DNA from 2 places in the Rhodoferax ferrireducens T118 genome. Region 2 is predicted to be linked to the other one. Evidence: riboswitches for the same ligand, from Rfam matches in the RefSeq annotation. Region 2 holds a riboswitch; the other holds the start of a gene.
The links. A riboswitch is a leader RNA that binds a small molecule or an ion and turns the genes downstream of it on or off. The one in region 2 is predicted to bind S-adenosylhomocysteine.
Positions count from the first base shown of each region.

Region 1: another riboswitch for S-adenosylhomocysteine. It lies ahead of ahcY (adenosylhomocysteinase); the one in region 2 lies ahead of RFER_RS02320 (vitamin B12 dependent-methionine synthase activation domain-containing protein).

Region 1 covers NC_007908.1:674,374-677,782, forward strand. The annotation lists gene RFER_RS03240 (fumarylacetoacetate hydrolase family protein) at 1-619, opposite strand, end outside; gene RFER_RS03245 (thioredoxin family protein) at 866-1,372, opposite strand; S-adenosyl-L-homocysteine riboswitch at 1,614-1,728, shown strand; gene ahcY (adenosylhomocysteinase) at 1,802-3,262, shown strand; gene RFER_RS03255 (TlyA family RNA methyltransferase) at 3,299-3,409, shown strand, end outside.
Region 2 covers NC_007908.1:474,277-477,685, forward strand. The annotation lists gene RFER_RS24425 (PEP-CTERM sorting domain-containing protein) at 316-957, shown strand; S-adenosyl-L-homocysteine riboswitch at 1,217-1,287, shown strand; gene RFER_RS02320 (vitamin B12 dependent-methionine synthase activation domain-containing protein) at 1,311-3,409, shown strand, end outside.

The DNA of each region.
Region 1 (3,409 bases), 200 kb from region 2:
GCTGCAACCAGGCGGGCAGAAGCCAGGCCGGGTCGTTCAGTGAATGACTGCCGGTACAGGTGACCGGCGTCTGGCTGCCGACCTTCACTTGGCAGGTCTGGGCCGACCAATCGCGCGCCGCATAGGGCTGCCAAATACCCAGCATCAGACCGGCATTCGATTGATGGTCCGCCATGCGCAGAAGCTCCGGCGCGGCCAGCCCCTCGGTCCAGCGCGATGCCACCAACTCCACCGCAACGGCCATCGCATCGACCCAGTCCCCGGCGGTCTCAGACTTCATGGCGCGTGCCGCCTCGGGGCTGACATCGCGGCCCAGGCGCAGCGCCACCTCGGCCTCCACGCCCAGCAGCAGCCCAGTCTTGCCCGCTGGGTTGATGGCCGCCGGGTCCAACGGCGCATGGCTGAATGGGCCAGATCGGGTGCTGCCGCCGGACTTCCAGTGCCGCACCAGCGGACCTTCGGCCCAGCCAAGTGCCGTGGCCACGCCGTCCTGAACCGCGTAGGCATCGGCCTCGCTGTGGACCGCGCCGACCCAGTCAGCGGCACATAGTCGCTGCCCGCTCAGGCGGGCTCGGGTGAGGGCCGTGATCAGTGTTTGGGTATCGGGGCGGATGGACATGGCGGTAGCGGGTGGCTTGACCAACCCATTATGCTGGCCCCTGACCGACAACAGTCCAAACTGTTCGCCCCAGACCAGTCAGCCCAGGCTGCAGGTAGAGGGCGGCATTCTGGTCACCATTTCAATGGTCTCGGCACCTGCGTTTTGATCTGCACTGCCGTCCGACAAAGCCAAAATTTCTACAGCGGCAATGAACACCCTCGGTTCTCGCGGGTTAATGGCTTGGCTCCTCGTGGCGTTCAATGTTCAATAGTGTTGCGCAGAAACGCTGGTCGCAGTGGCGTAGCGATTGAGAAATGCCATGACCCGGTCGGGATCGTAATTCTCGTCAGCTTCTTTTTCCGTTTCAGTTTCGAGTCCTTGAACGCCTTGGGCGTGCAGCAATTTTCCGGCTCCGTCCAAGACAAGCAAATACGGGTAACCTCGAATCTTGGGCCACCTGGAGAGTACGGCCGTGTTCTTGTTTTCGGGTGAATAGTTCACTTTGACCCACACGTAGTGACTGTCAATCAACGCCCTGATTTGCGGTTGTGAAGCAATAAGTCGATCAAGCATGCGGCACCACGCGCACCACTCCCCACCGACGTCGACCAATACGCGCCTGCCAGTGGCCTTTGCCAAGCTTTGGGCCGTCGCCACATCTTTGGCCGCATCCCGATGGGGGTCAAATTTGGTGGGGAGATCTTGCGCCACCACAAGCGAGGACAGCAGAGTCAACAGAAGACCAGTCAGAACGCGGGATAGGGTATTCATCAAGGGCACAGCGGAGTGTGAAGGCAGAATTGTCGGTCGCTTTTCAAGTCTTCGGCGCATGCCACGTGCGCCGGAGTTGATCTGTCACAACTAACATCCACCTGAATAGGAAGGCTCGCCGCATGGATGTCTTTCCTTCGCGGCGGTGCCTGGGTTCGGTCACATGGGCTTGGAGCGCCAGCATACAGGCCTTGGCGCATCGCCATGCAGCGATGCGGCCCGTAGCTCCGTATAATCGCCCTTTTCCGAGGAGCGTTGCAGCTCGATATCCTGGCCAGAAACCGGCAGGGGACGCGAGTGAGGCTCGGAGCACGCGGCCCTGATGGGGCTGCGACAGTCAACGGCGCTCACCCACTGGTCTGTGCGGTGAGCCTGTTTTTGGGGTTCGCGCGTGGCACAGTGGCATTCAACAATGTATGGAGCCATCTCATGAGTGCTGTTCTCAAACCCGCTGTTCTCAAGCCCAATGTCGATTACGTCATCGCCGATTTATCCCTGGCCGCCTGGGGCCGCAAAGAGTTGAACATTGCCCAGACCGAAATGCCCGGCCTGATGGCAATTCGCGAAGAATTTTCCAAGTCGCAGCCCTTGAAGGGCGCGCGCATCACCGGCTCGCTGCACATGACGATCCAGACCGCCGTGCTGATCGAAACCCTGCAAGCCCTGGGCGCGCAGGTGCGCTGGGCCTCGTGCAATATTTTTTCGACCCAAGACCATGCAGCGGCAGCGATTGCGGCCACGGGCACACCGGTGTTTGCAATCAAGGGCGAATCGCTGGCCGACTACTGGGACTACACGCACCGTATTTTTGAATTCGGTGGCAAGAAGGGCTCCGCGCTTGAGGGCCCGAACATGATTCTGGACGACGGCGGCGACGCCACGCTGCTGATGCACCTGGGTGCGCGTGCCGAGAAAGACATCAAGCTGCTGGCCAAACCCGGCAGCGAAGAAGAGGTCTGTTTATTTGCTGCCATCAAGGCCAAGCTCAAGGTCGACGCGACCTGGTACAGCCGCCGCCTGAAAAACATCGTTGGCGTGACCGAAGAGACCACCACCGGCGTGCACCGCCTCAACGACATGTCCGCCAAGGGCGAGTTGATGCTGCGCGCGATCAATGTCAACGACTCGGTCACCAAGAGCAAGTTTGACAACCTGTACGGTTGCCGCGAGTCGCTGGTGGATGGCATCAAGCGCGCCACCGACGTCATGATCGCCGGCAAAGTGGCATTGATCGCCGGCTATGGCGACGTCGGCAAGGGTTGTGCCCAGGCGATGCGCGCACTCTCGGCCCAAGTGTGGGTGACCGAGGTGGACCCGATCAACGCCTTGCAGGCGGCGATGGAAGGCTTCAAGGTCGTGACGATGGAGTACGCCGCTGACAAATGCGATATTTTTGTCACCTGCACCGGCAACCTGAACGTCATCACCTACAAGCACATGGCGGCCATGAAAGACCAGACCATCGTCTGCAACATCGGTCACTTTGACAATGAGATTGATGTGGCCTCGCTGGACAAGTGCAAGTGGGAAGAGATCAAGCCGCAGGTCGACCATGTGATCTTCCCGGCCAAGGGCAAGACACCGTCCAAGCGCATCATCCTGCTGGCCAAAGGCCGTCTGGTGAACCTGGGTTGCGGCACCGGTCACCCCAGCTTTGTGATGAGCTCCAGCTTTGCCAACCAGACCATCGCGCAGATCGAGTTGTTCACCAAGCCCAAGCAATACAAGGTCGGCAAGGTCTATGTGTTGCCCAAGCATCTGGACGAAAAAGTGGCGCGCCTGCACCTGGGCAAAGTCGGCGCCATGCTGTCTGAACTGACGGACGAACAAGCCGCCTATATTGGTGTCAGCAAAGCGGGCCCTTACAAGGCTGACAGCTACCGCTACTAAAGAACCGACCTCCTGACTGAATGACCACGACACATCATGCGTGCTGACCAATTACTCGTACAACGGCAACTTGCCAGCACCCGCTCGCAGGCCCAGCGCCTGATTGCCGATGGCGTGCAGTGGCTCAAGGGAACGGAGTGGAAGACT
Region 2 (3,409 bases):
CGCTTTCGCTTAGGGTTGTACGACGCCCACCCTTTGACGGTGATCGGGTCGCCTATCGCACGCCGCCACGGGCGGGCATCCGACAACCCTTCGTATTTCTGCGCCCCATACGGCTTGCATCCTGTCGAGAAAATTTACACCCGCTTGTAGACTGACAACAAAACGAGGAAATAAGTAACAAATATCAACAGGTTACGAATGATGGCAAGAATTATGCTTGTTGATGAAAATGCACCTGCGACACGCGACAGCGGTCTGCATTGCTAAATGAATAGCAGATGTGCTGTTGTTCTTCATTTTCTCTGGAGAAATATCATGAAGCTGAATTTCGCAAGGTGCACCTTCGCGCACAGTATGAAGACAATGGGCTGTGTTGCGGCGCTATTCCTGGGCTTGCTGGGTGTCGCCCCTTCAAGTTCGGCCACTGTGCTGACGGCGACAGATGCATCTTGGAAAGTCACGGCAGGCGACCTCGGACCAAGCGGCTGGAATGGCAATGCAATCTTCAACGATTCTGGGTGGGCATCCGCGACTGAACTTTCCCCTTGGCCAGGTTACGTGGCGAAAGTCATTTGGAGTGGGGGCGGGCAATTTTCCCAGAGCGAGACCCAGATTTGGGCCAGAGGTATCTTTAATCTCAGCGCCCTTCCTTTGTCTGCAGTCCTCAACAATGGCTTTGACGACGACGGAGATATCTATGTGAACGGCAACCTTGTGGTTAGTGATCACAACGGATTTGCCAATAACTCATTTGCTGACATCACCTCGCACCTGGTCATTGGCGACAATCTCATTGCGTTCACCGCCATAGATAACTATCTACAGTGGGGCTACAACCACGGTGCCGCCGTGCAGGTTGACGCCACATTCGCGCAGGTTCCCGAACCGATGTCACTTGCGCTGCTGGGCCTGGGGCTCGCTGGCCTGGCTTTTGTACGCCGCCGCGCCAAAATATAAAACCATGTAGGGCGCGTTATGACGCGCAGGCTGGGCTGTCGAAGGATGGCCCGGTCCCGCGCCTCCATGCAACGTGGGCGTTTGGCTTCGTGAGCTTGGCCCAAGTACCCAAATCCTGTCATTGGCCGTCAATTTTTCATCAACTCCAATGACTGCTGTGACGGCTTTCATGAGTCCGTTGACATTGCGCGGGCGGCTGAGCAGCGTGACGACAAACCCCTGCTGCAATATCCGGACTGCTTAGCCCTTAAAATTCATTTCTTCCAAGGAGCGTTGCAGTCGGCCACATGGCCGGTCAGGCTTGGATGACCCCAACGACGCTCACCTGATCCATTTAGCTACAGGTGAGTTGCATGTCCGAAATTATTGCCCCCTCCATGAAGTTGTCCGGCCTGGAGCCGTTGACGATTGGCCTTGCGCTGTCAGCCGATGCACCCTCCCCATCAGCCGGGGACAGAGCAGAAGATCTGTCCCCCATCGCTTCGTTTGTCAACATCGGCGAGCGCACCAATGTGACTGGCTCCAAGGCCTTTGCCCGCATGATTTTGAACGGCGAGTTTGACCAGGCCCTGAGCGTGGCGCGCCAGCAGGTCGAGAACGGCGCCCAGATCATCGACATCAACATGGACGAGGCCATGCTCGACAGCCAGGCGGCCATGGTGAAATTCTTGAATTTGATAGCGTCAGAGCCCGATATTTCAAGGGTTCCGGTCATGATTGACTCCAGCAAATGGAGTGTCATCGAGGCCGGCCTGCGCTGCGTGCAGGGCAAACCGGTGGTCAACTCCATCAGCATGAAAGAAGGCGTGGACGCTTTCAAACATCAGGCCAAGCTGCTGCGCCGCTACGGAGCCGCTGCCGTGGTGATGGCGTTTGACGAGCAGGGCCAAGCCGACACTTACGAGCGCAAGATCGGCATTTGCGAGCGCGCCTACCGCATCCTGGTCGATGAGGTGGGTTTTCCGCCGGAAGACATCATCTTCGATCCCAACATCTTCGCCATCGCCACCGGCATTGAAGAGCACAACAACTACGCGGTCGATTTCATCAACGCCACGCGCTGGATCAAGCAGCATCTGCCCGGTGCCAAGGTGTCTGGCGGTGTCAGCAACGTGTCTTTCAGCTTCCGGGGCAACGACCCGGTGCGCGAAGCGATTCACACCGTGTTTCTGTACCACGCCATCAAGGCCGGCATGGACATGGGCATCGTCAACGCCGGCATGGTCGGCGTCTACGATGACCTGGAGCCGGAGCTGCGCGAGCGCGTGGAAGACGTGGTGCTGAACCGCAGGCCAGATGCGGGTGAGCGCCTGGTCGAGATTGCCGAAACGGCCAAGAGCGGGGCCAAGGACGAGAGCAAAAAGCTCGAATGGCGCGGCACGCCGGAGCACCCGGTGAGCGTGGAGCAGCGCCTCTCCCACGCGATGGTGCACGGCATCACCGATTTCATCGTCCCTGACACCGAAGAAGCCTACCAAGCCATCCTCGCCAAGGGCGGGCGGCCGCTGCATGTGATTGAAGGCCCGCTGATGGCGGGCATGAGCATCGTCGGCGACCTGTTTGGCCAGGGCAAGATGTTCTTGCCGCAGGTGGTGAAAAGCGCACGCGTGATGAAGCAAGCCGTGGCGCATTTGATTCCCTACATTGAAGAAGAAAAGCGGCTCGATGAAGCGGCCGGTCGCGACGTCGCGACCAAAGGCAAGATCATCATCGCCACCGTCAAGGGCGACGTGCATGACATTGGGAAAAACATCGTCACCGTGGTCTTGCAGTGCAACAACTTTGACGTGGTCAACATGGGTGTGATGGTGCCCTGTCACGAGATTCTGGCGCGCGCCAAGGTAGAGGGCGCGGACATCATTGGCCTGTCGGGACTGATCACGCCCAGCCTGGAAGAGATGGCCTATGTGGCCGGCGAGATGCAGAAGGACGACTACTTTCGCATCAAAAAAATCCCGCTGCTGATTGGTGGTGCCACCACCAGCCGGGTCCACACTGCCGTCAAGGTGGCGCCCCACTACGCGGGCCCCGTGGTCTATGTGCCCGATGCCTCGCGCAGCGTGGGCGTGGTGCAAAACCTGTTGGGCGATGCCGCCAGCGGCTTTGTGGCCGAGCTCAACACCGATTACGAGCGCGTGCGCCAGCAGCACGCCAACAAGAAGCAAATCCCGCTGTGGCCGCTGGCCAAGGCGCGCGCCAACAAGACGCCAGTGGACTGGTCCGCTTACCAGCCAACCACGCCGAAGTTCATTGGCCGACGTGTCTTCAAGAACTTTGACCTGGGCGAGTTGGCGGGCTTTATCGACTGGGGCCCGTTCTTCCAGACCTGGGACCTGGCCGGACCATTCCCGGCGATTCTGGACGATGAGGTCGTGGGCGTTGAGGCCAAAAAAATCTATGCCGATGGCCAGGCGATGCTGAAAAAAATCATCGAAGGCCGCTGGCTCACCGC